Regions from separate parts of the Pseudoalteromonas sp. APC 3691 genome, predicted to be linked through region 1. Evidence: predicted binding sites of a transcription regulator. Region 1 holds the regulator's gene; each other region holds the start of a gene.
The links. The regulator sigma-54, encoded in region 1, starts transcription at its own class of promoters, with help from an activator protein. The targets are predictions, from matches to a motif close to GTTGGCACGNNNNTNGNNT.
Positions count from the first base shown of each region.

Region 1 (10,208 bases):
TTTTGCAATTGCTCAGGTAGGTTTTGCAATTCAAGGCGAATGCCTTGCTGCTTTAATTCTGCAAAAGAGTGAATTAACCAAGCTAAGCCTGCTGTGTCAACCCTTGATACTCCACTTAGGTCGAAATAGATGATTTTATGCTTAGTTAATAACTTATTGTTCAGAAGCTGTTCATCGCCAATTGAATTTCGAGTAAGCTCACCGCTTACTCCAAAATGTTGTCCATCAACTTGGCTTATTGCCAATTTAGTCATTCGAGTTACTGCCTCTAAACTGAACTGGTAGCTGACTCTTTTGCTCTAAAAGGTTACTTACATTATCAATACCTTGCTGACGCAAAATACCTTGCAGCTCGCTTTGCTTTGCATCCAGTAAACTAATACCTTCGGCAATCATATCGTACGCGCGCCATTCACCGTCGCGGTCTTCGCGTACTTTAAAATCGATTCTGATATCAGGTTTACCGTCTTCAATAATTTTAGTCTTAATAACAACGACGTCTTTACCTTTAAACGCTTGCTCTGCACCAAACTCAACTTTCTGGTTTGTGTATTGAGTAAATACACCTGCATAAGTAGCAACTAAGTACTCTCTAAATACACCAATAAAGCGTTGAATTTCTTTAATTGCTTTGGCCTTTTCAGCCTCGTCGGTAATTGCACGAACTTTAGATACTTCACTGCCAAGTACACGAAGTGCTGCATATTTATAGTCGATATAAGGCATTAATTCTTCTTCGACTATTACGCGAAGGTATTCTTGATCTTTAACAATTAATGGCTGATCTTTTTTAATGCGCGCAAATGTATTATCGGCAACTTGGCGTACCATTTTATTAGGATCGACTAATTTCACATCTGCTGCACTTACGCTTTGAGTTAGCGTCATTGTGCCAATTGCTACAATAGCTAAAAACTTTTTCAACATAATAATTACTCACTACCTTGGTTGAATAAAAACTGCCCGATTAATTCTTCAAGTACAATGGCAGACTTAGTATCAGTGATTGAATCGCCATCACCTAGTGCTTTACTTTCCACACCAAATAAATCGTCAATTGCTTCATCTTGCTTGTTTTCTGTCACTGTTTCGCCTAAACAACGTTGCTTAGCAGAATCTGGAGAAATTACAGGGTGAATACCTAAGTACTGCTCACCTAAAATACCCGACGTTAAAATAGAGATTGAGCTTGTGTCTGAAAAACGACATAAGTACTGTGCGTCAATGGTCATATTAACGACTGGTAAAAATTCTTGTGGGTGAACATAAATTGATTCAACACGACCAATTACAACACCACCTACTTTTACCGGCGCACGCGCTTTTAACGAGCCGATGTTTTCAAACTTGGCATTAAGCGTATATGTTTCGCCAGAGCCACTAATACCTGAATTGGCAACTTTAAGTGCAAGCATCGCAAAAGCTAAAATGCCAAGTGCTACAAAAAAACCAACTAAAATTTCTAATTTCCGTGAATTCATTATCTATACCCTATTAGCTGGTAAACATTACCGCTGTCAAAATAAAGTCAAAACCTAAAACTGCTAATGACGAATGAACAACCGTTTCGGTGGTTGCTTTGCTGATCCCTTCAGAGGTCGGCACACAGTCATATCCTTTATAAAGCGCAATCCAGGTCACCACTATGGCAAATACAAAACTCTTAATAATACCGTTTAGTATGTCTTGCTGAAACGACACTTGTGATTGCATGATTGACCAAAAGCTACCTGTATCAACCCCAAGCCAATCTACCCCCACTAAGTGAGCGCCTATGATTGCTACGGCTGAAAATATTAAGGCAAGCAATGGCATGCTTATAAAGCCTGCCCAAAAGCGCGGTGCAATAATTCGTTTTAGCGGGTCGATTGCCATCATCTCAAGTGATGAAAGTTGCTCTGTTGCTTTCATTAAACCAATTTCGGCAGTTAATGCGCTACCTGCGCGACCTGCAAATAATAATGCAGTAACAACTGGGCCCAATTCCCGCAATAAACTCAGTGCCACTAACGGCCCTAAACTATCCTCAGCGCCATAACCAACTAATACGGTGTAACCTTGTAGAGCCAACACCATGCCGATAAACAAACCCGACACCATAATAATGAGTAACGATTGCGAACCGACCATATAAAGTTGGCGAACAAGTAATGGTGTGCCTTTTTTAAAATTAGGAACATGCGCAAGCGCACTAAACAGCATATAAGCCGAACGGCCAAGAGCCGCAAAACGTCCTAGCGTTTTATGCCCTAGCTTTTGAAATAAATCCAACATTATGCTTTTTCTCCAAGCAGTTCATCTGCATAAGCTTGAGCCGGAAAATGAAATGGTACTGGGCCATCCGACAAGCCTTTTAAAAACTGTTGAACTAAAGGAGATTCATGATTGCGCATTTCATCAGGAGTACCACAACCAATTACACCTTGATCGGCGATAATTATAACGTGATCGGCAATACTCATTACCTCTGTCACATCGTGTGTCACAATTAAAGACGATAAACCCAATACTTCGTTAATCGACTTAATTAACTTAACCAATACGCCCATTGAAATAGGATCTTGTCCTGCAAATGGTTCATCGTACATGATTAGCTCTGGATCAAGTGCTATAGCGCGCGCAAGTGCAGCACGCCTTGCCATACCACCCGATAACTCAGAGGGCATTAAATCTTTAGCGCCACGTAGCCCAACCGCTTGCAATTTCATTAATACAACTAATCGAATAAGGTCTTCACTTAGCTTTGTGTGCTCTCTTATAGGAAACGCAATGTTGTCAAATACCGACATATCAGTAAACAGCGCACCACTTTGAAAAAGCATGCTCATTTTAGTACGTGCTTCGTATAACTCTTTACGAGACATTTTAGGAATGCTGCCACCTTCAAATAAAATATCACCTGAATCTGGTTTAAGCTGACCACCAATTAAACGCAACATAGTGGTTTTGCCAATTCCGCTTGGCCCCATGATCGCAGTAATTTTACCTTTAGGAACGCTAAAACTCATATTTTTATATATGGTTCTATTGCCTCTCGAAAAGCTAACATCCTTGACTTCTACTATTGATTGCGACAAGTCGCTCTCCATAAAAATGTTCACTAGTGCACCTATTTTAAAGCTTTTTTGTCAAAGATGGAAAAAACAATTCGTAAGATTTTGTAATACACCCATGAAAAGGATTATAAGACTCGCTCAAAACAGCTTAACCCCGGCTTAAATTTTTAAATTAGCTGTTTAAAAGCAGCATTGTTACGCAGTTGACCTTACTCTTTTATTTATACTTTCATCTTAGCTTTTGTTACTATTCGCGCCATCCGTATTTTGTATAACTGGCTTAACACAATGGTTACCTCGTTTGTTATTTTAATTCTTGGTTTTGCAGCTCTTGTTTGGAGTGCCGATAAGTTTGTTTATGGGGCTGCGGCTCTTGCTAAAAACTTTGGTGTACCTACACTTATTGTTGGTTTGACCGTTGTAGCCATGGGCTCTTCAGCCCCTGAAATGATGGTTTCAGCCTCTGCCGCTTTGGCTAACAAAACCGACACAGCCGTTGGCAATGCTGTTGGCTCTAATATTACAAACATTTTACTTGTGTTAGGTATCACTGCTCTATTTCGCCCTCTTTCAGTTTCATCTAGTACGTTAAAACGTGAAATGCCATTAGTGATGCTCGTATCTTTAGCTACTTGGTATGTGTTCTCAGATAACTACTTTTCATTTAGTGAAGGTGTTGCGCTTTTAGTTGGCTTTATCGTATTCATCGGTGGGTTAATCATTGTATCTATGCGTGCAAAAAACCAAGATGACCCATTTGTCTCAGAAGCCTGCGACGATGTACCAAACGATGTACCTACTAAAAAAGCGGTATTTTGGTTAATTGTCGGCATGATACTCCTGCCGGTTAGTTCTCATTTTTTAATCGGCTCAGCTGTTGATATTGCTAAATACTTCGGCTTAAGCGACTTAGTCATTGGTTTAACAATTATTGCCATTGGTACTAGCTTGCCTGAACTTGCCGCCTCGGTTGCAGGCGTACTTAAAAATGAAGATGATTTAGCACTAGGTAATATTGTTGGCTCAAACATATTTAATATTTTAGCTGTATTACCTCTAGCAGGTATTATTAATCCTTCAGCAATTGATCCATCGTTAGTAAGCCGAGATATATTAATTATGATTGGTGCAACACTTGCTCTTATTATTATGTCATTGAACTTTAGAGGCACCCAGCGTATCAATAGGGTAGAAGGCGGCTTATTGCTAATAGCGTTTTTGGGTTACCAAGGGTATATTTTTAGTCAAGTAGGGTAAATGATGGCAACGCTAAACTTTATTGAACAAGGCCTTCGCGTTTTAGATGTTGAGCGCCAAGCACTTAGTGATATTGCACAATATGTAGATGAAAATTTTCATAACGCGTGCCAATTAATGTACGACTGTGAAGGCCGTATTATTGTTATTGGCATGGGAAAATCAGGCCATATTGGCAATAAAATAGCGGCAACCCTTGCAAGCACTGGCAGCCCTGCGTTTTTTGTTCACCCTGGTGAAGCAAGTCATGGTGATTTAGGTATGATCACTAAAAATGACGTGGTTATGCTTATTTCTAATTCAGGGGAAACCAGCGAAGTTTTAAATATCATTCCGGTTTTAAAACGACTTGGTGCCAAAATGATAGCGATGACTGGCAATACACAATCAACAATGGCAACCCTTGCTAATGTACATGTGTGCATTAAAGTAGAAAAAGAAGCTTGTTCATTGGGTTTAGCCCCTACATCAAGTACCACTGCAACGCTTGCGATGGGCGATGCCATGGCAGTTGCATTATTAGAAGCTCGCGGCTTTACAGCTGATGACTTCGCGCTATCTCACCCAGGTGGTAGTTTAGGCAAGCGCTTATTACTTACTTTAAAAGATGTTATGCACAGCGGCGCAAATACACCTATTATTGATGTTTCACAAACAGTTAAAGATGCTCTAATAGAAATGTCAGCTAAAGGATTAGGTATGACAGCCATTGTTGATGAAAATCAGCAACTCGTAGGGTTATTTACCGATGGTGACTTACGTCGCATTTTAGAACAAAGAATTGATATTCATACAACACAAATAGATGTTGTTATGACTAAGTCATGCACTACAGCTACGCAAGATATTTTAGCCGCTGAAGCGCTCAATATTATGGAACGTAAACGTATAAATGGCCTAATCGTCGTCAATGAGAAAAACCAACCTATTGGCGCATTAAATATGCAAGACCTATTGAAAGCAGGAGTGTTATAAATGCAATTTGAAGAACTCTATCAACCGCTGAGCGATGATGCAAAAGCACGCGCTAAAAAAGTAAAACTACTTATATGCGATATTGATGGTGTATTTTCTGATGGCCGTATTTACCTTGGCAATCAAGGTGAAGAGCTAAAAGCATTTAATACAAAAGATGGTTTTGGCATTAAAGCACTTATAAACAGTGGCTTTGAAGTAGCTGTTATTACTGGTCGTCATTCACAGATAGTACAACAACGTATGAACAGCTTAACCGTACAGCATATTTATCAAGGCCAAGAAAATAAGCTCATTGCCTATCAAGAATTAAAAGATAAACTCAACCTTAGCGATGAACAAATTGCTTATATTGGTGATGACGGTCCTGACATGCCTGTTATGGAGTTAGTAGGCTTTGCCGTTGCAGTAAATGATGCCCACCCACTTATTAAGCGTTTGTCACACTATGTAACGCAAATGCCTGGTGGTTTTGGTGCTGTGAGAGAACTCACCGATTTGCTCATGCTTGAAAATGGTAAAGCATTGACTACACAAGGCACTAGTTCATGAATGCAGCGCGCATAATATTAAGCGTTTTATTCATTAGCTGTATGGTTTGGCTTTGGTACCCTTATTTTACACAAACAAATATTGTGCCTCAGGCTGAGCCTGAAGTTATTGCTAAGCCTGATTACATAGCTATTGAGCTCAAACAGACAGCCTATGATGAGCAAGGTAAAATTAGCCACAAAGTCACTGCGGCTAAAATGGAGCTATACCAGCAATTAGGTTTCACGTTTTTCGAAAAACCCATTTTTACTTTATATAACGAACAACAAACGTGGCAAATAAATGCAGACGAAGCAACATTATACGAAGATAAACAATTAATTTTAGAAGGTAATGTGGTTGCCAAAAACTTAACCGATAACGCCATGATAGACAAAATCAATGCTGATAATATTCAGGTTGATATAAAGTTATTAACAATGCGTTCGGAGCAACCCGTCATTATCACTGGACCCAATTTAAAAATCACCGGTAAAGGCCTAGAAGCCGACTTAAAAACCGAAGTGATAAAACTAATTAACCATACGCGAACCATATATTATGACCAATAAAATATTAAAATCACTTATTATTCCTACACTTATACTAGCGTTTAATAGTAGTGCAGCAGAGCAAAACACGCAACCTGCTGCCAATCAAATTTCAATAAGCGCCGATAAGCAAGAAGGTCAATTAAAAGCTAATGTCGGAATTTTTGAGAAAAACGTTGAAATTATTCACGGTAACCGCCGTATCACAGCCGACCGCTTAGAAGTACATAAACGCGATGAACTTGGTGATAATAAACAATTATTAATTGCTACAGGTAGCCCTGCGCACTTTGAAGAAAAGCAATCAGATGGCACGACTATGAGCGCCAGTGCTGACGAAGTACGTTATGATGTATCTAAGCGTTTTTTAACGCTTGTTGGTAATGCACAAGTATCGCAAGCCGGACAAAAAATAAATGCTAAAAGCATTACCTACGACATAGAGCAGCAGCTCATCAGTGCCGAAAAAGATGAAAACTCAACTGACCGCGTTCACACAATTTTAGTACCGATCGAAACTAAAAAAAGTAAAAAAGGCGATAAAGGTCAACCATGAGCACATTAAAAGCAGAACTATTGGCAAAAAGCTATAAAGGTCGTGAAGTTGTAAAAAACGTCGGCCTTGAAGTACAAGCTGGCAGTATAGTTGGCTTACTTGGCCCTAACGGTGCTGGTAAAACAACGACTTTTTATATGATTGTAGGGCTTGTTCCTAGCGACAAAGGTAAAATATCTATTGATGATAACGATATTACTCTTTTACCTATGCATAGTCGTGCTAGATTAGGCATAGGCTACTTACCACAAGAGTCATCGATTTTTAGAAAGCTGACTGTTTATCAAAACTTAATGGCCATTTTAGAAACGCGCAAAGAACTAAATAAACAAGCCAGAGAAGACACGCTCAATAACTTATTAGATGAATTTAGCATACAACACATTCGTGATAGCCAAGGTATGGCATTATCGGGTGGAGAGCGTCGTCGTGTAGAAATAGCACGTGCGCTGGCAGCCGATCCTAAATTTATATTACTGGATGAACCGTTTGCCGGTGTTGACCCTATTTCGGTATTAGATATAAAGAAAATAATAGAACATCTTAAAAATCGTGGGATTGGAGTATTAATTACCGACCATAACGTAAGAGAGACCCTTGATGTTTGTGAAAAAGCCTACATTGTTTCTCATGGGGAGCTGATTGCATCAGGTACTCCAGAACACGTATTAAATGATAAAACAGTACGCGATGTTTACTTAGGCGAGCAATTTAGGCTGTAACATTTACGCCATGTCTTTAAGCATCTGCTAGTATTAATTATAACAACATAAAAGGATTGTTAGAGATACATGAGGCAATCACTACAGCTGCGCATGGGCCAGCAACTTACAATGACTCCACAGTTGCAACAAGCTATTCGTTTGTTGCAACTCAGTACATTGGATCTCCAGCAAGAAATACAAGAAGCTCTCGACAGTAATCCACTATTAGAGGTTGAAGAGGCAGACTATTCTGAAGACGCTGCTGGTAAAAACGAGCAAAAAGCTGATACCGATGACATAACTGTTAGCGCATCTGCTGATGATGCTCCGAGCGAATATGAACAAGATACTGGTGAAGCACTTGCAAAAGACACGCTAAGTGACGACATGGCTATGGATGTTAGTTGGGATGAGTACATGAGTGCCGCTCCTGCAGCCTCATCAGGTCCAATGCCTGAAGACGAATCAATATACCAAGGCGCCTCTACTGAAACGCTCCATGAGTATTTAATGTGGCAATTACAACTAACGCCATTTAGCCCTACCGATGAAGCCATCGCTATTGCGATTGTAGAGGCCGTCGATGATTCAGGTATTTTAACATTAAGCTGCGAAGAGATTTTAGAAAGCTTTAATCAAGAAAACGAAGATGATAACGAAGTCGAACTTGATGAAATTGAAGCCGTATTAAAACGCATTCAACTGTTTGATCCTGTTGGTATTGCTGCACGTAGTTTACAAGAGTGTTTGTGTATTCAGCTTAATCAATTTGATAAAGAAACACCTTACATTAATGAAACGAAAATGATTTTAACCGAGCATATTGATCTATTAGCAGCTCGCGACTATCGTACATTAATGAAAAAAACTAAGCTCAAAGAAGAAGAGCTTAAAGAAGTGATGACACTAATACATACTCTCAACCCAAAACCTGCAGATACTATTGTAAGGGAAGAATCTGAGTATGTTATTCCTGATGTGTCAGTTAAAAAAATTAAAGGCCGCTGGGTTGTCGAATTAAACCCAGATAGCATGCCTAAAATTCGTGTTAATAGCCAATACGCGGCAATGTCTCGCACTGTAAAATCAAGTGGCGACAGCCAGTTTATTCGCTCACATTTACAAGAAGCTAAATGGTTTATTAAAAGCTTAGAAAGTAGAAACGACACGCTATTAAAAGTTACTAATTGTATTGTTAAGCAACAACAAGGCTTTTTTGAACATGGCCCTGAAGCCATGAAACCAATGGTTTTAAATGATGTCGCTGAAATGGTAGAAATGCACGAATCGACAATTTCGCGTGTGACTACTCAAAAGTACATGCATACACCCCGTGGTATATTTGAGCTTAAATATTTTTTCTCAAGCCATGTAAGTACTGAAAACGGTGGTGAATGTTCATCTACAGCAATACGTGCGCTTATCCGAAAATTAATCGCAGCAGAAAACTCAGCAAAACCATTGAGTGATAGCAAAATAGCGGATATATTGGCTGAGCAAGGAATTAAAGTAGCAAGACGTACAATCGCAAAATACCGTGAATCTCTTGCTATTCCACCGTCAAATCAGCGTAAAAGTCTGATTTAAGACGCTAAACTAAGAGGGTAATGCTTATGCAACTAAACTTAACTGGTCGTCACGTAGAATTAACCGATTCACTAATAGACTATATTAATACTAAATTTGCGAAGCTTGAAAGACACTCTGATCATATTAATAATGTTCATGTCATTCTCGATGTAGAAAAATTAAATCAAAAAGCAGAAGCCACAATACACGTAAGCGGTGCTGAGCTATTTGCCTCTACAGAACATCAAGATATGTATGCCGCTATTGACTCGTTGATCGACAAGCTCGATCGCCAAGTAATCAAACACAAAGAGAAGCTTGCTCGACACTAATATGATGAAATTAAGTTCACTTATATGCCAGGACTGCAGCAAAGCTGCGGTCCTTTTTAATAGCAAAAAAAGAATTTTAGAGTTCATTAGCGAACTTGCTCACGACAAACTTCCGTATTTACCGCAACAAGATATTCTTAATGCTTTAATGAGCAGAGAGAAATTAGGTAGTACAGGTATAGGGCGTGGCATTGCTATTCCTCATGGAAGAATGAGCGGTGCAGAAGAGCCTTTGGCTTTAGTGCTCGTTAGCGAAACTCCAATAAACTTTGATGCAATCGATAATCGCCCTGTTGATATTTTTGTCGCACTCATCGTACCAGATGGCGATAACCAGCAGCACTTAAAGACTCTAGCAACCATTGCTGATAAACTAAACAACAAAGATTTTTGTAAACAGTTACGCAGTGCAAAATCTGATACTGAGCTTTACCAAGTTATTGTCGATCAATCATAGTTTTATAAAGGGTGTTAAATGGAGTTAATTATCATAAGCGGCCGTTCTGGTTCTGGAAAGTCGGTTGCTTTGCGCGTTGTAGAAGATTTAGGTTATTATTGCGTAGATAATATTCCAGTAAACCTACTACCTTCATTAGTTCGCAGTGTGTCTGATAGCTACGATAAAATTGCTGTTAGCATAGATGTGCGCAACATCCCTAAAGAACAAGATGAATTTA
Region 1 covers NZ_JASDCB010000007.1:76,748-86,955, forward strand. Annotated here, with positions in the region: gene QL998_RS04035 (STAS domain-containing protein) at 1-254, opposite strand, end outside; gene QL998_RS04040 (ABC transporter substrate-binding protein) at 247-927, opposite strand; gene mlaD (outer membrane lipid asymmetry maintenance protein MlaD) at 933-1,481, opposite strand; gene mlaE (lipid asymmetry maintenance ABC transporter permease subunit MlaE) at 1,495-2,274, opposite strand; gene QL998_RS04055 (ATP-binding cassette domain-containing protein) at 2,274-3,089, opposite strand; gene QL998_RS04060 (calcium/sodium antiporter) at 3,345-4,313, shown strand; gene QL998_RS04065 (KpsF/GutQ family sugar-phosphate isomerase) at 4,317-5,288, shown strand; gene kdsC (3-deoxy-manno-octulosonate-8-phosphatase KdsC) at 5,289-5,840, shown strand; gene lptC (LPS export ABC transporter periplasmic protein LptC) at 5,837-6,391, shown strand; gene lptA (lipopolysaccharide transport periplasmic protein LptA) at 6,381-6,926, shown strand; gene lptB (LPS export ABC transporter ATP-binding protein) at 6,923-7,648, shown strand; gene QL998_RS04090 (RNA polymerase factor sigma-54) at 7,718-9,217, shown strand; gene hpf (ribosome hibernation promoting factor) at 9,244-9,531, shown strand; gene ptsN (PTS IIA-like nitrogen regulatory protein PtsN) at 9,536-9,988, shown strand; gene rapZ (RNase adapter RapZ) at 10,007-10,208, shown strand, end outside.

Region 2 (10,208 bases), on a different contig from region 1:
AGGCGCGCATTGGTATACCCTATATTGGGGGGCATTGAGTGTGTTTTTAGCTATTGTAGGGTTTGCTTTATGGCATCGCGGCCCGTCGCAAACATTGCGTACTCGTTTATCTTTAGTACGTTACAACATGTCTTTAAAAGGCCAGATTGCAGCCGTTATAAGTTTATTGGTATTTGTGGGCGCGGGTTATAACATTTATTACAACACCCGTGTAATCAACGAGTTTGTAACAAGTGATGATAGCGAAGCGCTACAAGTAAGGTATGAGCAAGAGTTTTCACAATACAAAGACTTGCCACTGCCTATAATAACTGATGTTGATTTAAACATTGATATTTATCCTAAAAAGCGTGCTTTAAATGCCGTGGCTAAAATTAAGTTTACCAATACCGCAAACGAGCCAATAACCCGTGTGTTAATCAACGAGCCTAGCCAATCTAAAAGCTGGGATGTAAAAATGGCGGGCGGAAAAATAGTAGAGCGTTTAACCGATTTTGGCATGGTATGGTTTGAGTTTGAACAACCGCTAATGCCTAATGAAGTACGCGAAGGTGAGCTTTCTGTTTCTCGTGAACACGACGGTTTTGTTGATAGAAGATCTGATACTCAACTCGTGCACAACGGGACATTTGTAAATAATGGAGAATTATTACCAAATTTTGGTTATCAAAAGTATTTTCAAATTGCCGATAAATATGAGCGCCGCAAGCACGATTTACCCGAACTTGAGCGCGCACATAAACTAGAAGACAGCCGCTATTATACGCAAAATGAGTTTGGGCCTGCTAATGGCTTTATAAACTATAAGGCAACGGTAACCACCGATGAGTCACAATTTGCTATTACACCAGGTTACTTAAAAAGTGAGGGTGTAAAAGACGGGCGCCGTACTTTTGTTTATGAAATGGATGCTCCAATTATAAACTTTTACTCTGTGCTTTCGGCAGAGCTTGAAAGTAAAAAAGTTGAGCATAACGGTGTAAATATTGAGGTGTACTACCACAAAGATCATGCATGGAATGTTGACCGCATGATTGAGTCGGTACAAGACTCAATAGATTACTACACGCAAGCCTTTGGCCCGTATCAGCATAAGCAGTTACGTATTATTGAATTTCCTAAGTATCGCTCGTTTGCGCAAAGTTTTGCCAATACGGTGCCTTACTCTGAAAGTATTGGTTTTATTACAGACCTAAGAGATGAGAATAAAGTTGACCTACCTTACTATGTAACCGCACATGAAGTTGCGCACCAATGGTGGGGGCATCAAGTTTCGGGGGCCAATGTAGAGGGCAGTGCTGTTATTTCTGAAACACTTTCGCAATACAGTGCGCTAATGGTGCTAAAAAAACGCTTTGGCGCCGAGAAGCTTCGTAAATTCTTAAAGTACGAGCTAGATAAATACTTAATGGGCCGTACAGGTGAAGCCTTTGAAGAAATGCCGCTATATAAAACGCAGGGTCAGCTGTATCTTCACTATAATAAAGGCTCAGTTGCGATGATGGCTTTGTATGACCGCTTAGGCGAAAAACGCTTAAATGCCGCACTTAAAGCGTTTTTGAATGAGTTTAAATACCAATCAACGCCATACCCAACCACACTTGATTTACTCAGTTATTTAAAGCGAGATGCAACACAAGCTGAACAACGTTTTATTGATGATCAGTTTAAATATATAACGCTTTATGAGCTTGAAATGAAAGAAGTGTCGGTTACAGATGATGTTGATAGCGAAGGTTTTTATAAGGTAACACTGAGCGTTGAAGCAACTAAGCAGCATGCCGATGGACAAGGTGAAGAAACAGAGCAGCCGCTCGATGAGCTAATTGATATTGCATTATTTAGCGACGACCCTGAAAACTTACTAGCTGAAGACTTTGTTATTTATTCGCAAAAGCATCAAATAGTGTCTGGTACCAATACTATTGAGCTAAAAGTAAAAGAAAAACCATTATTTGCGGGGGTAGATCCTTACATTAAGCTGGTCGACAAAGACAGTAAAAATAATTTAGCTAAATTCTAACGTCTATTTATTTACTAACCACTTAAGTTGACTACTTTAAAGGCCGCATTTATGCGGCCTTTATGTGTAATAAACTGTATAAAACTTCATAGCGTTTCTACATATTCCCCACAGCTTTTTACGCTAATATTTTATGTTCTCTTATAAAGTTACCTTACTGGTATTTAGTTTATAAGGAAGAGTATGAAACCATTAATTATAGGGGCGATAGCATTAAGCCTCAGTGCTTGTTCTGCGGTAACCATTCAGCCACAAGCTATCGCAAAAATTACAAGTAAAGCGACCTACGAGGATAGCCGCCCATTTTATTTATGGGGATTAGTGGGTGAGCAGCGGGTAGATGTAAAACAAGTTTGCTTAGATACACCGGTTATTCAAATGCAGTCACAACAAACGTTTAGTGATGGAGCGCTGAGTTTAATTACGCTTGGAATATACTCGCCCCATACCATTAAAGTGTGGTGCCAAGAGCAAGTACTAGGGGAGACATTATGAGCATCAAGTTATTTGCAGCCGGTTGCACACTAATTATTTTAACTGGATGTACAAATATTTACTTTGATAACGGTATGCAGAGCAAAGTAAGCAATAAAGCACTAAAAAGCTCACGGTGGCATCATAATTTTGCACTTGCGTTGTACGAGGGATCAGAGCCGTTAGATTTAACAACACATTGCCCACAAGGGGAGTGGCAAAGCGTTCATACGTATAAATCGTTTACTAATGGTTTAGCTGAGGTGGTTGGGAATCAAATCGGCCCAGCTTGGTACCCTAAAACAGTAGAAGTACAATGTAATAAGGTACCATTTAAAGCAAAACAGCTATAAAACAAGAAAAGGGCCAAAAGGCCCTTCGTGTTGCAGCAAGTAACACATTCTTTCTTATAAATTAAAGTCTACAGAATAAGCAACGTAAGCTTTAATATCTGAATCATCCATATCTGTATCAGATAAACCAAAAGTGAAACCATCTTTCGAAATTGATACACCGTAATCTAAGATATTATCATCGCCAATAAAGTCACCAGAGTAGTGGCCTAAGTGAAGTGCCATTTCAGTGCCGTTACTGCCAACAGCAAAACCGTAATCAGCTGTCAGGTAAAGTGAATCACCAAAGTCTGTACCATCACCACTTGCAGCTGATGTTGCAAGTACTGAAGCACCAAATGTAAAGCCTTCAACACTGATGCTACCGTAAATTTCAGAGAAATCTGCGTCAGCCTCAGAAGCGGCATCTGGGTAAGCGTAATAAATATAGCCAACATCGTAGCTAACGCTTTCGTTAATGTCGCCACCAAAGCCTGCGTATAAATCAAGCTCATAGGTCATTTCATCTGCCCACGATGCATTTGAAGCCCAAGTACCTGCATAAAAGCCCGATTCATTGGCGTAATCAATACCGCCTGAAATAGCTGCATCGCCCCCAGTTTGCTCTTGACCACGCCATAAGTAGTTTGATGTTGCCGCTGCGTTTGCTGTTACTTCAGCATGTACGGCTGTTGACGTTAAAGATGTTGCGCCCATTAATGCTATAGCACTTATAGCGATGGTTTTTTTTAGTTTTAGCATGTCCATTTCCCGTTATATGATTTTTGCTCGCCAAGGTTTTTATTATGTATTCGGAACCTTTAGGCTGACGGCTTTTTATTGTTTAACTAACGGGATAATTGCACTGTATGTGCCAGCTTCATTATTTTTTATTAAAAATTATTTTTTATTTATTAAAAACATGAGCTTGAATTTTATGAATAGGATGGGGATATAACATGAAGGAAGATGTTGCGCACATTGCTGGTGCATAAATTAACCTAGCCGCACCATAAAAGTACGGCTAAATTAGAAGATTTTAACCGAATATAGTGCGCATAAGGCTAATTGTTTCGTTTACGCTGCGACCTTTTTGTACTTCACTCACAATTGAATCACGTTTACTGCGAATGTGTTCAGGAATATCGTCAGCAGCAAGTGCACGGTCTACTAATATTTCTGCAGACTCTTTACCTCTACGCTGAGTTTTACCTGTTGTAGTTGTAGTACGTTTAGGCTTGGTTAGCAGTTTAATGTAGTTAGAGTTATCTGGTGTTTTAGCATCAGCGTAGTGAAAGAAACATGGAATTAATGCTTTAATAGCAACCAATTGTTCTTCTAACTCGTTACTAGGTTTAGCCATTTTGTACCATGACATAGCTTGAATACCTTTTACGATATCTTGCCAGTAACGTTCAAAATCACTATTTTTAAGTTTAGAAACACCAAGGGCACCACATAATGCATCTAATCGATTATTTGTAATCGGAGTAAATAAATCAGGGCGGCGCATTGCAAGCAGTCGTGTTGCAGGCGCAAGTGTTGGTTTTTCGTTGTTGTCGGTAAATATTTTTGAATAAGCAGCAACAAATTGTTGATACTCATATTGAGTAATATCACCTTCAAGTGGAATATTCACTAGTGCATCGTCAAAAGCACCTGGTAAATCACCAAGCATTTGATGGAAGCTCTTTGCACTCTTTGTAGATGCAAACCATTCAACGTCAAAGTTGTATGTGCTTGGATCAAGTGATGCCATGTGCTTACCGCTAAACGCAAGTAAGTCTTCAGGAATCATATCTTTAAGAGATTGTTCACGAATGCTTTTAATGTAGTCTACTAAGCGAAGCTGTTCATCAAGAGCAATAACGTCTTTGTGTTGTTCTACAAATACACTTACTACAGGCCACGGAGCAATACGTAAAGTTTTAACCTGTAAAAAGCTGATAGCTGAAATAAGCTGATCGTGTAGCTTCTTAAGTACTGGTAATTGCTGCGGCTCTAGTAAATCGTAGTTCATACGATCTCTGCTTGCACTTAGCAATTCGTAACACCAAGGTAAAAAATCATCAGGGTGGTTTTCTACTTTCACGGCCATAAGGTTAAGGCTTAATTCTGAAGATTGCTTCAGAATGTTCTGATAGATTTGATTTTCTTGTTCGCCTAGCGTCATTTTTGACGGTGAAATTAGCAGTTTTTTCATGCCTTGTAGAATCTCCGGTTTAGATATATATTTTTTTGCTGGTCTATTTTAGCGCAATTACGTTAATAACAACAGCGCTGTCCTCCATACGTTGTAATTGAAGTAGCTAAATCGGTGTTTTTGCTAATAGAATGAGACTAACGCTTTAACATGTATCAATCATTTTTATCTAGTACAAAGAGACTTTCAACTGAGGTATTAAAATGCTTTGCTATTTTTAGAGCAATTATTACCGAAGGGGTAAATCGTGCCGTTTCTACTGTACTAATAGTCTTACGTGAAACCGCAATTAGATCAGCCAAGTCTTGTTGAGAAAGGCCTGCTTCTTTGCGGTATTTTGCAATTTTATTTTGCACTTTTGCTCCTAATTTTTGCTTTGCCAAAGAATTGATACGCCGTATATTAAACTCATTACAGCAAGGTAAAATGTAGCCATCATGCTGTGAGATACTTCTAAAGCAAGAGTATCGGAGAGTAAGTACACGCCACCCATACTAAAAAGTAAGCCAAGCACGACATGTTTATAGGCAATAGTGTCGATGGTATTTAAATACTCATCTTTATATGTAAGGTGGTATTTCATTCTCCATGTAAACCCGCCTCTGATCACAAACATAAAGAATGAACCTAAAAAAGCAGCAGTTCCTAAAAACAATAGTGGGGCTGATGTTTGATTAAGCATTGGGTAAACACTAATGATTAATAAAGTGACCCCCATGAATAATGAAAACCATGCATTTTGGCCCATAAATTTTTCTTCACTTTTAATATCGTAATTAGACATAGCTCATTTCCTTTTAAAATTTTTACAATATGCAACCTTAAGGTATCAATGTAACCTTAAGGTTTCATTGGGTTAATATTTATTTGTAACCTAAAGGTATCAAAATGTTTCAGGGGCGATTCAGGATGGGAATGTAATATCTAATAAAAAGCTTTTTTATCAGAACGACAATGATTTTAAGGCTAACACTCGCTATGATAAGAACATTATTTGCACGTTTGAAAGGACGATCATGAAAACCTTACTTAAAATTGTAGGTGTAATACTTTTACTATGTATAGCACTAATTGTTGCCGCACCGTTTTTAATCCCTACTGATACTATTTTTAACAAAGTTTCAGAACAGGTAGAACAAACAACTGGGCGCACTCTTACTATTAAAGGTGATAAAACACTTAGCGTATTCCCTGCATTAAAGTTAGAACTTAACGACGTGCATTTTGCAAATATGGAATCAGGTTCGCGCGCCGATATGGCGAGTATGAAACAGCTTGCTGTACACATACCTTGGTTTTCATTATTTGGTGGTGAGTTTAAATTAGATAAGTTTGTGATAAACGAACCAAATATCCTATTAGAAACTGACAAAAATGGTAAAGCTAATTGGCAGTTATTTGATGCAGTTGCAGAGCAACCTAAAGAGCAAAGCCAATCAGGTGAAGCGATAAAGCTTCCAGATAACTTTGATATTGAGTTAGGTGAGGTTGCTATTTATGGCGGCACATTTACTTATCTAGATGGTCTAACAGGTGCTAAGCAACAAATTAGTGATTTAGAACTCGCTATTTTACTTCCATCACTTCGTAAAACATTAGAAGTAAAAGGGGGGATTACTTATATGCAGGAGCGTTTTGAGCTTGATATAAAATTAGATACTCCTGCTAAAGCAATTGAAGGTGCTACTTTTAATGTTAAACAAACCTTAGATTCTCGTTTAGTTGATTTAACGTTCGAAGGGAGCATCGCTGGGCAAGGCCAAGATATTAAAGGTCAGTTAGCACTAAGTGGTGAGTCTGTTAAACGTATTGCGAAATGGCAAGGTGTAGAGTTAGACGCTAAAGATAATGCTTTTAACGCATTTAGTGTAAACGGTAAAATGCACCTAGCAGGTGAGAAATTTAATTTAGAAGATTTAGTTGCGACGTTAGACGCATTGGAAATAAAAGGTAAGAGCGAGCTTAACCTAGGTAAGCGTTTAACTGTAAATGCTGATATTGATTTAGGTATGCTTGATTTAAATCCGTATCTACCTGAAGCAGTAGCAAAACAAGAAGAGCCAGTAGAGCAAAATGATAAACCTGCAGAGCCAATAGTATGGGATGACACTAAAATTGATCTAAGTGCGTTAAATTCACTAGATGCGAATGTAGTTATTCGTTCAAGTGGATTAAAAGCTAACGATATTAAGTTGGGCGCAAATCAATTTACTGTTGCTTTAAAAAATAGCGTTGCAAAACTAAGCTTAGATAGCTTTTCTGCTTATGAAGGGTCAGGTAAAGGGGTTATCAATGTAAACGCACAACAAGTGCCTTATAAAATATCAACTAACTTTGACTTAGCTGGTATAGATGCACAGCCTTTATTAACTGATGCGGCAGGTTTTGACAAGCTAATGGGTAAGGGTTCTTTAAATTGGAACCTAAACACAACTGGCCAAAGTCAAAAGTCGTTTATTGGTGCGCTTAACGGAAAACTTGGATTTGAGTTTGCTGATGGGGCTGTAAAAGGTGCGAATATAGCTGAGATGGTTCGTAAAGGTAAGGAACTCATTTCAGGAAACTTTGGTGCAGCGTCTGAAGGGCTGGATACCGGATTTGAAGAATCTGAGCAAACAGATTTCTCTGCACTAACTGGTAGTTTTAATTTTACTAATGGTGTTGGTAAAAATACTGATTTATCACTTATTAGTCCACTCATAAGAATATCAGGTGAAGGCGATGTTGATTTACCGCAAACAGCGGTTAACTACCGTTTGGTTACAGGCATAGTTGGATCAATCGAAGGACAGGGAACCACTGATGACAGTACTGGTTTTAAAATACCACTACGTATAAAAGGGCCTTTCCACGATGTTGGTATAAAGCTTGATGTGGGTAATGCGCTTAAAGATGAAGCTAAACAAAAAGTCGATGAGGCAAAAGAAAAAGCCAAAGACAAAGCAAAGGATAAGATTAAAGATAAATTAAAAGGTTTATTCGGTTAATAATCTATAGTTAAAACAAACAAGGCACTTATATAGTGCCTTGTTTGTTTTGTAACCACCTGTAAAATAGCTACATAGCCGTAATTACTCAACTTTAATAACCGTACGCTCTAAATTAATTAAAAAATAACCTATCGCTGCCCCCTCAATGCTGGTACAATTGCCCGCCCTTAAGAGACAACTCGTTTGTTTTTTGATTGGGATTTAATCGAAATGTCTGATTTTTAAACGAATTTTAGACACGTTGTAATTACTACACCGGAGGTCATTAACATGATCCAAATGCAAACTCAGCTGGAAGTTGCTGATAACAGCGGCGCTCGCAAAGTGCAGTGTATAAAAGTCCTTGGTGGTTCACACCGTCGCTACGCAGCGATTGGCGACATCATTAAAGTTTCTGTAAAAGAAGCTATTCCTCGCGGTAAAGTGAAGAAAGGTGATGTTAAAAACGCGGTAGTTGTGCGTACCAGAAAAGGTGTTCGCCGTCCAGATGGTTCTCTGATCCGTTTTGACAGCAACGCGGCTGTTATCTTAAATGATAACTTGCAGCCAATTGGTACACGTATTTTCGGCCCTGTGACTCGCGAACTTCGTAATGATAAGTTCATGAAAATCGTTTCACTAGCCCCAGAAGTACTGTAAGGAGCCAATCATGGCAGCAAAAATACGTCGTGATGACGAAGTAATCGTACTAGCAGGTAAAGACAAAGGTAAGCGCGGAAAAGTGCTTTCAGTTGTTACTGAATCTGGTCGAATCTTTGTCGAAGGCATAAACTTGATCAAGAAACACCAAAAGCCGGTTCCACAATTGAACCAAGCTGGCGGCATTGTTGAGAAAGAAGCATCTATGGATGCATCAAACGTTGCGATCTTCAACTCGGAAACGAGTAAAGCTGATCGTGTAGGTTTCAAGATTGAAGATGGTAAGAAATTACGTATCTTTAAATCTACTGGTAAAACTATCTAATAGTTGGAGTAGAATGATGGCGAAACTGCATGAAGTATATAAAGACAAAGTAGTTGCTGAACTTCAAGAGAAGTTTGGTTTCAGCTCTGTCATGCAAGTCCCTCAGATCGAAAAGATCACATTGAATATGGGCGTGGGCGAAGCCCTAGCTGACAAGAAGATTTTAGATAACGCAGTAGCGGATCTAGCAGCAATCTCTGGTCAGAAACCTCTAATCACTAAAGCACGCAAATCTGTTGCTGGCTTCAAAGTGCGTGAAGGTTACCCGATTGGTTGTAAAGTAACCCTACGCGGCGAGCGTATGTGGGACTTTTTTGAGCGTTTGGTATCAATCGCTATCCCACGTATTCGTGACTTCCGTGGCGTAAGTGCTAAGTCTTTTGATGGACGTGGCAACTACAGCATGGGCGTACGTGAACAAATCATCTTCCCAGAAATCGATTACGATAAAGTAGACCGTGTACGCGGTATGGATATTACTATCACTACTTCTGCGAAATCTGATGAGGAAGGCCGTGCGTTGTTAGAAGCGTTTAACTTCCCATTTAAGAAATAAGGGTAGGGTTATGGCAAAGAATTCTATGAAAGCGCGCGAAGCAAAGCGCACAAAACTAGTTGCTCAGTTCGCTGAAAAGCGCGCAGCACTAAAAGCTATCATCAGTGATGTTAATACATCTGAAGATGATCGTTGGGACGCGGTACTTAAGCTACAAGCTTTACCTCGTGATTCTAGCCCTGCACGTCAACGTAATCGTTGTAACATTACGGGCCGCCCACATGGTTTCCTTCGCAAATTCGGCATGAGCCGTATTAAAGTTCGCGAAGCAGCTATGCGCGGTGAAATTCCTGGCCTTAAAAAGGCTAGCTGGTAATAGAATCATGGGAGTAAGACTATGAGCTTGCAAGATCCTATCGCGGATTTGTTCACACGAATTCGTAACGGTCAATCAGCGAAGAAAGTATCTGTAACGATGCCAACTTCAAAGCTGAAAGTAGCATTAGCTAAAGTACTAAAAGACGAAGGTTATATCGTAGATTTCGCCGTTAACGGTGAAACTAAACCTGAGCTTTCTATCGAGTTGAAGTACTTCGAAGGCAAAGCTGTAATTGAAAATATCCAGCGTGTAAGTCGCCCTGGTCTACGTATCTATAAGAAACGTGACCAATTACCTAAGGTAATGGGTGGTCTTGGTATCGCTATCGTATCAACTTCTAAAGGCCT
Region 2 covers NZ_JASDCB010000061.1:7,572-17,779, reverse strand. Annotated here, with positions in the region: gene QL998_RS16465 (M1 family aminopeptidase) at 1-2,023, shown strand, start outside; gene QL998_RS16460 (Bor family protein) at 2,207-2,518, shown strand; gene QL998_RS16455 (hypothetical protein) at 2,515-2,850, shown strand; gene QL998_RS16450 (TorF family putative porin) at 2,905-3,591, opposite strand; gene QL998_RS16445 (hypothetical protein) at 3,869-5,032, opposite strand; gene QL998_RS16440 (helix-turn-helix transcriptional regulator) at 5,188-5,388, opposite strand; gene QL998_RS16435 (hypothetical protein) at 5,397-5,816, opposite strand; gene QL998_RS16430 (AsmA family protein) at 6,049-8,019, shown strand; gene rplN (50S ribosomal protein L14) at 8,293-8,661, shown strand; gene rplX (50S ribosomal protein L24) at 8,672-8,986, shown strand; gene rplE (50S ribosomal protein L5) at 9,003-9,542, shown strand; gene rpsN (30S ribosomal protein S14) at 9,553-9,858, shown strand; gene rpsH (30S ribosomal protein S8) at 9,880-10,208, shown strand, end outside.
Region 2: the regulator sigma-54 is predicted to act here: its motif matches at 3,690-3,708, upstream of QL998_RS16450 (TorF family putative porin).

Region 3 (10,208 bases), on a different contig from region 1:
ACTTTTCACTTTATTCCCATAAACATTAATAAAATTGTTTGATGTTAATCATAACATTAATTAAAAAATTCTGCGGTGTTTGCCAAGCTCAAGTAAGCTCATTACAATGGCGCATTATTTTCAGCTATAGCCTCACAATTAATGAAAAACCATTCATCAAAAAAAGAACTTATGTTACTACCCATTTTATTAATGGTTATTTTAATGTGTGTGGCGGGTCACTTTTTACTACAAGCAAATTTTCAAGACAGTAATATGGTTGAATACATGTTAGCAGCACTGCCGTTTGCTATGTTTGGATTGGTTATTGTGGCGTTTAAAATGGCGGCTAAAAGCGAAAAGGATGAACAAAACGAGCAGGACTCTTAATCCTGCTTTTTGGCTGATTTAAAGTACGTGGTAGCCAAACCAGTCTGGCTTTATCGGCTGCGATATACCGCTGGGCGTGAGTTTAATGTTTAGCTGGCTATCGAGTAAATCAATGGCAAAGCAATCGTCTACGTCATGTAAATCATCTTTATGAATATGGCTAAGGCCTGCAAGTAAATCGTTTTTAGCACGCTCTTTAGCTTCATGGCTACTACTTGCAACATACAACGCAAAGTCGTGTTGCTCAGCCATAGAATCACTTCTGTAAGCGCCTAAATTTACAAAATAGAGTTGTTTATTTTGCTCCACATAGCTATCGACTACTTCTACTTTAAAGCCATCAATATGATTAATTGCCATGTAACTATCCATGTGAACACTACTTCTGTCGCCTACCCACTGGCTTTTTAACTTTGAGTAGGTTTGCTCTATATTCTCCCCTACAACAAAACGAATATCATGCATTTCAATGTGGCAACCTCGAATCCGGCCACCTAAATAAACCATAAATAACTGCATGCTTTTCCTTAACCTAAATTATCAACATCAATATTATGCTTTTTAATCAACTTATAAAAATCTGAGCGGTTACGTTTAGCAAGCTTAGCGCCTTCGGCTACGTTACCACCTGCCATTTTTAAAGTGTTAATTACATAGTCGCGCTCAAACTCTTTTTTAGCGTCGTTTAGTGATAATGGTTCTACATTTGTTTCGTTACTATTTAGCGCTGCTAACACTAAGTGCTCTGAAATAACATCGCTTGGCGTTAATGCTACAACCTGCTCTACTACGTTTTGTAGTTGGCGGATATTACCTGGCCAGTCGTAACGCACAAGCGCATGCATAGCATCGCTTGCAAAGTGTTTTTCAGTTTGCTTCATGCGCTTAGCAATGCTTGCACTAAAGTGCTGTACTAATAAGCTTATATCTTCGCGGCGCTCACACAGTGGCGGTAATTTTAAATTAACTACGTTTAAACGGTAGTATAAATCTTCTCTAAAGTGTTGGTTTAAAATAGCTTCAGGAAGATTTTTATGTGTAGCCGACACTATGCGTACATCAATTGCTATTTCTTCTTGAAAGCCCACCGGGCGAATTGTTTTTTCTTGTAATACGCGCAGTAACTTAACCTGCAAGTTAAGTGGCATATCACCTATCTCGTCTAAAAATAACGTGCCGCCCTCAGCTTGTTGAAACAACCCTTGGTGATCTTTAATTGCGCCTGTAAAAGAGCCTTTTTTATGACCAAATAATTCGGACTCTAAAAGCTCCCCTGGTACAGCGCCGCAGTTAATTGCAACAAAAGGTCCGTTACTTACATGGCTATGTTGATGAATCGCCTGTGCGAGTAGCTCTTTACCTGTACCACTAGCCCCCGAAATCAATACATTAACTTGTGTTGGCCCAAGTAGTTTTACTTGCTCAAGCAAGTGAAGCATTGTGCCGCTACGCGTAACTATATTACTTTTAGGTGCGGCTTCATCAGCGTTAACACCGTGAATTTCTATCGCTTTAGCAAGGCTGTCAAATAGCTCATCTTTATCTACAGGTTTAGTTATAAATGCAAAAATGCCCTGCTTAGTTGCCTCTACTGCATCAGGAATTGAACCGTGCGCTGTCATCATAATGACAGGTAATGCAGGGTAGCGGCTTTGCAACTGACGATGCAGCGCCATGCCATCCATTTCATCCATACGCAAGTCGGTTATTACGGCGTCAAACACTTGGCTTTTAAGTATTTGTAGTGCGGTTAAGCCGCTTTCACAGGTCGTTACTTCGTACCCTTTTGATTCGATACGAATAGCGAGCAGTTTTAATAAGCTAGCGTCGTCGTCAACGAGTAATACTTTTGCACCTTGCACTTTAGTTGCTGCCATAGTTACTGCTCCTTAGTTTCTTCTCGTAGTAAAAGCTGCTGCTCAATTGTTGCTAACGATGAGAGGGTTTCTTGCATTTTATTGTTAAGTGCTTGTTGCTCTTTTTTAGCATTTATTTGCATAGTCACTTGTTGCTTTTGAAGCCATAAATATTGCTTTATATCATCTGGCCAAAAGTAAGCAAGATCGAGTTTTAGCAACTTAGTCATTACCGTATTTGGATCATCATTTATGTTTAAGCACATAAATTTAAAAAAGCGTTTAAGATCGTTTTCGCCTGTAAAAATATCTTTTTTTGGCACCAATTTAAATCCGCCACACTGATTAGCGTGCCATGCAATAACTTGCTCTGCTGGAGGGTAGCTAGGTTCTATTTTTGGTCTGGGTTTTGGGCTTGGTTTGCTGTTTTTGTCGTTTTTTATTTTAGTATCGACCACAGGTGCAGGTGTAATTGACACACGCTCTTCTTGCCCATTATTAATTTCACAACCAGATATAACCATGCTGCTACTGAGCACACATAAAATAGCGATTAAACGCAAGCGCATGTTAATTAACTCCTAGATTTTTTGTTATGGGAATTTTAATTGAAAACCGGCAACCATGTGGCTCATTATGTTCAACAGTAAGTGTACCTCTTAGCTGTTCAACAGACTCTTTTACAATAGTTAAGCCCAGCCCACTGCCTTGCAGCGTAACATTTTTACTGTGTTTACCTTGATAAAATGCGCTGAAAATTTGAGTTTTTTCTTGCTCTTTAATACCGCAGCCTTTATCAAGTACAACGATACAAAGCTGGTTTTGCTCAAGCGCTAAATTAATAGTAACGCTTTGCTTATCGTCTGAAAATTTTAAGCCATTTGAAATAAGCTGAATTAAAATCATCTCAATAAGCTCACTAGGTAAAGCAAGCGGTTTGTTAGGTAAAGTATTTTGCCACTGCAGAGCTTGCTGACGCGCAGTTAAGCGATGCTCAAAATGGCTATTAATTTTATTAATAAGAAGACTAAATTCAACTTCGCTTAAGCTATCTTTACTGCTGCGAATAGCATTATAGCTCAATAAACTGTCAATCATTGTGCGAAGGCGCACCATAGATTGACTAATGAGCTCAAGCACTGCTTTTTGCTCAGCAGTAATTGGACCTACTATTTCATCAGTTAATAAATCAGTGCCTTCAACCATTGAAGCAAGCGGCGTTTTTAGCTCATGAGTTACATGGCGTAAAAAAGTATCTTTTTGCTGCTCAAGCATATGAAGCTGCTCTTGCACCCATTGGAGCTTTTCTCCTAGCTCAACAAGCTCAGCTGAACCTTTCACAGATATTTTTTGCTGCCAATGCCCCTGCCCAAGCTTATCAATAACCGTAGTTAATCCTTTTAGTCGCCCACTTATACGCCATAAAAAGCCTCCCCCAACAATTAAAGTCAGTGGAATAAGTGCCACCAACCAGTTTATAAATGACGCTTGCAGGCTTGTAAGCTCATTTTGGTTATTGGTAATTTGCGCTTCGTTTTTATCACGTAACCATAAAGTAAGTTCAGCAATTAAATCGCTCACTGGCACAAATAGCTCAGCTTGTTGTTGTTTTTGCTCAACGAGTTTTACATGCGCGGTTTGTAAGGTGGTATATAAGCGTTGCCATTGGTTGATATACTCTTTATTCGTGTTTACAAATTTGAGTTCATCAATGCTTTGTAGGGATGATTGCCATTTATCGACAATAAGCTTATCTAGCGATTCACTTTTTAATACCCAGTTTTGCCTAGTGGCGCGTTCAAGACTGTTGAGTTCTTGCTTTAAAGTGTTAAACGATTTAGTAACTTGGTAGTTGTTACTCACAATACTTTGAGTAACCGCTAATTGCTTATTAAGCGAATTTAAAAATACGATCACCACTATAGAAAGCGGAAGTAGCGAAAGCAGCATACTCATTGCAAATTGCCCAATTAAATTAGGCCGCCAGTTAAGCATTGCTTGGTATTTTTTAGCTATGGTTGCTGGCATTTCGTTTAGTCCTTTTAAGTTAAGCGCTCTATTATTAAGTGCTTACCTTATACACTAGCTGAACCAGCAATTATATTTAATACGATTAACAGCCAGCACTATAAAACAATGTGTCGCCAAATAGAGACAACGTAACTCGTTGATTTTAATAAACTCCCTTTTAACCCCATTAAATAATGTTGCAAAAGGCGCACAAAAATTACAATAAACCCAGTAAAAACTTCTCACTGGCTTAAAGAAAAAATAATAACCAATTGAAAAATATCAATAATTATTATTGGCACCATTTTTGTAACAGGTGTAATAACTTTAATCAATAAGGAAATAATTATGAACAAACGCATTTTAGTAATTTCATCATTACTGGCTTTAGGCTTTTTAGGCGCTAATGCACACGCAATGGACGTTCACGCGACTTTTAACGAACTTGATAAAGACAGTAACGGCACATTAAGTGAAGCCGAAGCAGGTGAAGATGCTGTGTTACACGAGAATTTTTCTCAAATTGATACTAATCAAGATGGGCAATTGTCGCTAGATGAATTCAAAAAATTTATTCAATAAACTCATTTAATAAGGAACGTGATTATGAAACAACTTATAGCCGCTTTTTCATTAATGTTTTTAGCAATTAGTGCCACTGTAATTGCATCGCCAACAAATGTGCGTTTTGCCCACTTAGATAAAGACATGGACGGACAAATATCAATTGCAGAAGCAAAGGAAGATAAGGAAGTAATGAGACAATTTGCCGACTTAGATGAAGACGGTGATGAAAAAGTCTCAAAAAAAGAATTTGAAAGCTTTAAACCTTAATGAGTAATTACTGATTAAGCTTTACTTAAGCTTGTTATAGGTAAACTGGAATTAAAAGCATTTGCCATAATCCCTGAGGGAGTGTGTAAAAGGATTTAATGTTGGGAGTTAAATTACGGCAAGTGCTTTTTCCTTTTCACTTTATTTTAGCCACAAACTTTAATTACATCTTTTGGAAGGAACACCATGAAGATACTTCCCCTTGTTATAAGCATTTTAATGCTATTAAGCTTTGATGCCGCGGCACTTGATGTAAAGCAACGCTTTGATCACTTAGATAGCGACAAAAGTGGCTATTTAACACACGACGAACTTGATCCCCAACCACAACTTTTAAACACCTTTGTAAAATGGGACAAAAACCAAGATAACCAAATTTCGCTAGTCGAATTTAAAAGTTATCTAACTAACAACCTTTACTAAGTGATTTGTATGAAAAGTATTAGCTATATAACGCTGCTGGCGTTTAGTATTTTTAGCGCATTTAGTTTTGCCGCAAGTAACGACATTGCAAAGCAATTTAAAAAGCTAGATAGGGATAAAGACGGTTTTTTATCACGTTCAGAAACCGCTATAGACCCGGCTTTGTGGTCACGATTTTCAAGCTACGACAGTGACAAAGACGGTAAATTAGCATTAAATGAATATGGCTTATATGCAAGTAAGTAGTTTTATAGCTAGGTAAAAAAACACCTAGCTTATTATATTTATATCTATTAATTACGTTCAGGTTTTATTTTTAGAACAATGCGCCAAATACTCTTCATCAGTAGGTTTTGGGCTCACCATAAAGTCCATTTTGAGATAAGTTAGAATAGGTTGCTTACTCGTATTTTCAGTTGTCGCTTTTCAGCGCCATAAACCCACAGCAGCAGCTGCATTATTATCAAACACACCCTCAGGGTAGGATGCAATAACCTTATACCCTTGGGCTTCACCTTGTGAATTAATTAACATAGCAAGCTCAACACAACCTGAAATACTTTTCTTTGCAGCTTCTATCGGATATCGCGGCTCTACTCTTTTAGCAACATCCCAATATTCACCTGCCTTACTTCGCAGTTCAGGACTCGATAAATCAATAAAACTCGGCATTTCATCGTTTACTTGTTGATCAGACGTTGAGCCACAGGCTGTTAGCATCATGCTCAACGGGAGTAATAAATAGAGGGCTTTCACAATATTTCCTTATTCTTGATGCTTATTTAGTTATTTGTAATATCCGTATTAAACTCATACCCATCAGATTTTATAAAGGTTCGATCTAAAACGTTACACACACTTAAAGTAACTTTAGAGTGAGGTAAATAAGTACTTTGTTCAAACCTTATAATCTTTCCCGTTACTTGAAATGTTTCATCAGTAGGAGGTTTTTTTAATTTCACCTGTTACTTGAAATGTTTCGCCAGCCGGACAATTTTTTAAATATTTTTTACCTACTGGTATTGAATCAATCATGAAATCAATTCTGATATGAGTAAGTACAGGTTGTTTAGCTACATTTACGTTAGTAGGTAGCCAGGCCCATGTATTTAAAAATTGCGCTGCGGCTTCATCAAATAACCCCTTAGGGTATGAAGAAATTACTTTATATCCTTGCGCCTTACCCTCAGAATTAATAATAGTCATGAGTTCTACACAACCAGCAAGACCTTTTTTTGCAGCAGCTATTGGATATCGTGGTTCTGTTCTTGTGGAAATATTCCAATAGTCTTTCACCCTGTCGCGCAGCTCAACACTTGATAAATCTATATAATCGCGTATTTCAGTATTTGATACATCAGTATGGTTTAGCTTTTCTACACTATTATCTGCAGTAGGTGTCGATCCACATGCCGCAAGTAATGAAGTTAATGGTAGAAATAAATAAAGGGCTTTCATAGCGTTTCCTTATGCTTTATTGATTGTTTTGCATACTAAACAATCACATTAATTACCTATTTTGTAAACAGTTAATATAAAGAAAAACATTAAAATGAGGTCTATCAATTCATTGGTATTATAAAATCAAGTTTGTTAATGTAAGTAAATTAACAATAAAAATTAAGTAACTATGCCACTCAAAAAAATAATCAAACCACTCATACTAGCCAGCCTTTGCGCTAGTTCTAGTTACACTCTCGCACAAACAAAAGTAATTTATAACGCCAATGGTTATACCCCTTTATACAAAGGTGAAGTACAGCAGTTTTCTACCCTCGTTATTAAAAATGGCAAGGTAGTTAAGCTCGGTAGCGAAACACTTAAAGATAGCTACCCAGATGCTAAGCTAATTGACGCGCACGGTAATACCTTATTACCTGGCTTAATTGATGCTCATGGGCACGTTATTGGCCTAGGAGATAATTTATCGCAACTTGACGTACGCGGTGCAAAATCGGTTGATGAAGTAACGAATAAACTAAAAGTATTTGCCGATAACAAACAAGGTTGGATTATAGGGCGAGGTTGGAACCAAGAGCTTTGGGCTGATACACGCTTTCCTACAGCTAAAGATTTAGACAAAGTTGTTAGCGATCGACCTGTGGTTCTTTCGCGGGTTGATAGTCACGCCATTTGGGTTAATTCAAAAGCGCTCGAACTTGCTGGGATTAACGCCCAAACAAAAGCGCCTGAAGGCGGTGAAATAATTAAAGACGAATTTGGCAATCCTACAGGTATTTTTGTAGATAAAGCAGAATCGCTAATTACCCAGCATATGCCAGCCCCTTCAAAGCAAGATATAAGTGACTCACTAGATGCAGCAGGTAAGCATTTATTAAGTTTAGGCATTACCTCTACTCACGATGCAGGTATTGATAAAGCCACATGGGAGGTTTACAAAGAGCGCGGCGACCTTGGTAATTTACCGCTACGTATTGTGGCAATGTTAAGTGGTGCAAGCCCTGATTTAGGCGCAATGTTAAAGGCAGGCCGATACCACGACAAAAATGACTTTATGGAAATTCGCAGTGTTAAAGTTTACGCCGATGGCGCACTTGGCTCTCGCGGAGCCGCTCTGATTGAAGAATACGCAGACAGACCTGGTCACCATGGTTTAATGCTTGAAACACAAGAAAAACTCGAAGCGCTCTTTACACAAAGCTTTAAAAGCGGCTTTAGCGCAAATACCCACGCAATTGGCGATAAAGCAAATAAAGTAGTACTTGATGCTTATCAAAATGTGTTTAAAAAAACGGGCGGTATATTACTACGTAACCGAATAGAGCACGCACAAATTGTAACGCCTGAGGATATCCCTCGCTTTAAAGCGTTAAAAATAATCCCTTCAATGCAGCCAGTACATGCCACTTCTGATATGCATATGGCAGAGCAACGCTTAACTGAAAAACAATTAAGCGGTGCCTATGCTTGGCAAACATTTTTAAAGCAAGGATCGGTGGTTGCAGCAGGCTCTGATTACCCTGTAGAGCTTGCAAATCCATTTGATGGTTTGTATTCAGCCATTACACGCATGGATCATAACAAACTACCTGAAAACGGCTGGCGCGCAAGTGAAGTACTAAGCCGCGAAGATGCATTACGTGCATTTACTCTCGGTGGCGCTTATTCAGCCCATCAAGAATTTAAGGTGGGTAGTTTAGAAAAAGGTAAATGGGCAGACTTTATTTTACTTGATAAAGACTACTTTAAAGTACCTGTTGACGAGATATACAAGACGAACGTACTACAAACCTGGGTTGCAGGTAAACTTCGCTATAAAAAAGAAGAGATTAAAAAAACACCATAATCAAAAATAAACAAAGTAATTATTAAATTTAGTTAAAGTAATCAAAAAGTGTGTCGATAAAGAGGGGTATTTATAAAATTCCCTTATGTTTCAGGAAGAAAACATGTTATCAAAAAAGATATCTCTTACTTTATCGGCACTTTTTACACTATCACTATCCGCTTGTTCTACTCACCCTGTTTATAATGGACATGCACCACATAACAATATTGGCTATAATAACGCCCATAATCGCTATGCTGAGAATAATCAGCCTCGCGTGAGTAACTGGCAATTTCCTGAAAATAATTACCGCCCAATTAACAGCAGTAAGTTACTAAGTAATTATACAGAGCAATTAGCAATGAAGCTGATTGAAAATATGAATTACATAAATAGTAGTACGCCTATCGCTATCACTTCGTTTGTAAATTTAGACGATAACCTGCAAACCACTAATATTTTTGGTAATCATTTAGCTGAAAGCTTTATTACTGAATTACAAGAGTTTGGTTTGTCTGTTGTTGATTACAAACATACAGGTACAGTGCACGTGACGCCTTTGGGTGATTTTTCGTTTAGCCGAAATGGTAAAGACATTAAAGGCTATCCACATATTGAATACACTTTAACTGGCACACTTACGTACACTAATCGTGGCGTTATTGTTAATGCACGTATTATTGGTGCTAAATCTAAAGTAGTGGTGTCATCAGCTAAAGGCTTTATACCAAGCTTTGTAGTTGAATCGCTATACCCAACTCGTAGAACCGATGGGATAGTATTAGACGCCATTCAATAAAAACAAAAAGGGTTAACGCAAGTTAACCCTTTTTGTTTGTGTAATAAAAAATGTTTAGCTAAACATGTTTTTCACATCAGTTAGCATATCGTTGTATTCATCACTTGTGAATAATTGCATAGATGGTATTACACCTTTATCTATATATGTTTGCAGCGCTGCAGACTTATCAGAAACCTGTAACGTCCCCTCTAAAATAGCGCCTACTCGAATAAAGTCGACGTAACTAACTTTATCAGGTTTGTAACTTGGATCTGCCCAGCTTAGAGCTACATCAACAAACTCTTTAGGAAACTCCCACGCTTGCATGATGGATGAGCCAATTTTTCCACTCAGTTTTTGAATTGCGTGAGCTAAAAAGCTTGGATTAGCAAACACTTCAGGGTGGCGCTCAGCTTCAGTTAAAATTGGTAATACACCAATATTATAAACAAGTGCTGCTAATGTAATTGAATCACGATTTAATGAAGTGTGTTTATTGTTTTTTAAGTAAAACTCCATGAGTGTTATTGAATGGCTAGCAACGGTTAATGTTTTTTGCCAAGCCTTACCCATGTAGCCTTTAATCAGCTCATTGTTTGATACAAATAATTGCTCCATCGCCATAGCCGTTGCAATATTTTTAATT
Region 3 covers NZ_JASDCB010000002.1:66,296-76,503, forward strand. Annotated here, with positions in the region: gene QL998_RS01130 (multifunctional CCA addition/repair protein) at 1-9, opposite strand, end outside; gene QL998_RS01135 (hypothetical protein) at 142-369, shown strand; gene QL998_RS01140 (DUF1543 domain-containing protein) at 388-888, opposite strand; gene QL998_RS01145 (sigma 54-interacting transcriptional regulator) at 897-2,246, opposite strand; gene QL998_RS01150 (hypothetical protein) at 2,249-2,794, opposite strand; gene QL998_RS01155 (HAMP domain-containing sensor histidine kinase) at 2,796-4,253, opposite strand; gene QL998_RS01160 (EF-hand domain-containing protein) at 4,584-4,817, shown strand; gene QL998_RS01165 (hypothetical protein) at 4,842-5,069, shown strand; gene QL998_RS01170 (calcium dependent protein) at 5,256-5,492, shown strand; gene QL998_RS01175 (EF-hand domain-containing protein) at 5,502-5,738, shown strand; gene QL998_RS01180 (energy transducer TonB) at 5,919-6,248, opposite strand; gene QL998_RS01185 (energy transducer TonB) at 6,429-6,950, opposite strand; gene QL998_RS01190 (amidohydrolase family protein) at 7,123-8,799, shown strand; gene QL998_RS01195 (FlgO family outer membrane protein) at 8,903-9,580, shown strand; gene QL998_RS01200 (HDOD domain-containing protein) at 9,635-10,208, opposite strand, start outside.
Region 3: the regulator sigma-54 is predicted to act here: its motif matches at 4,530-4,548, upstream of QL998_RS01160 (EF-hand domain-containing protein).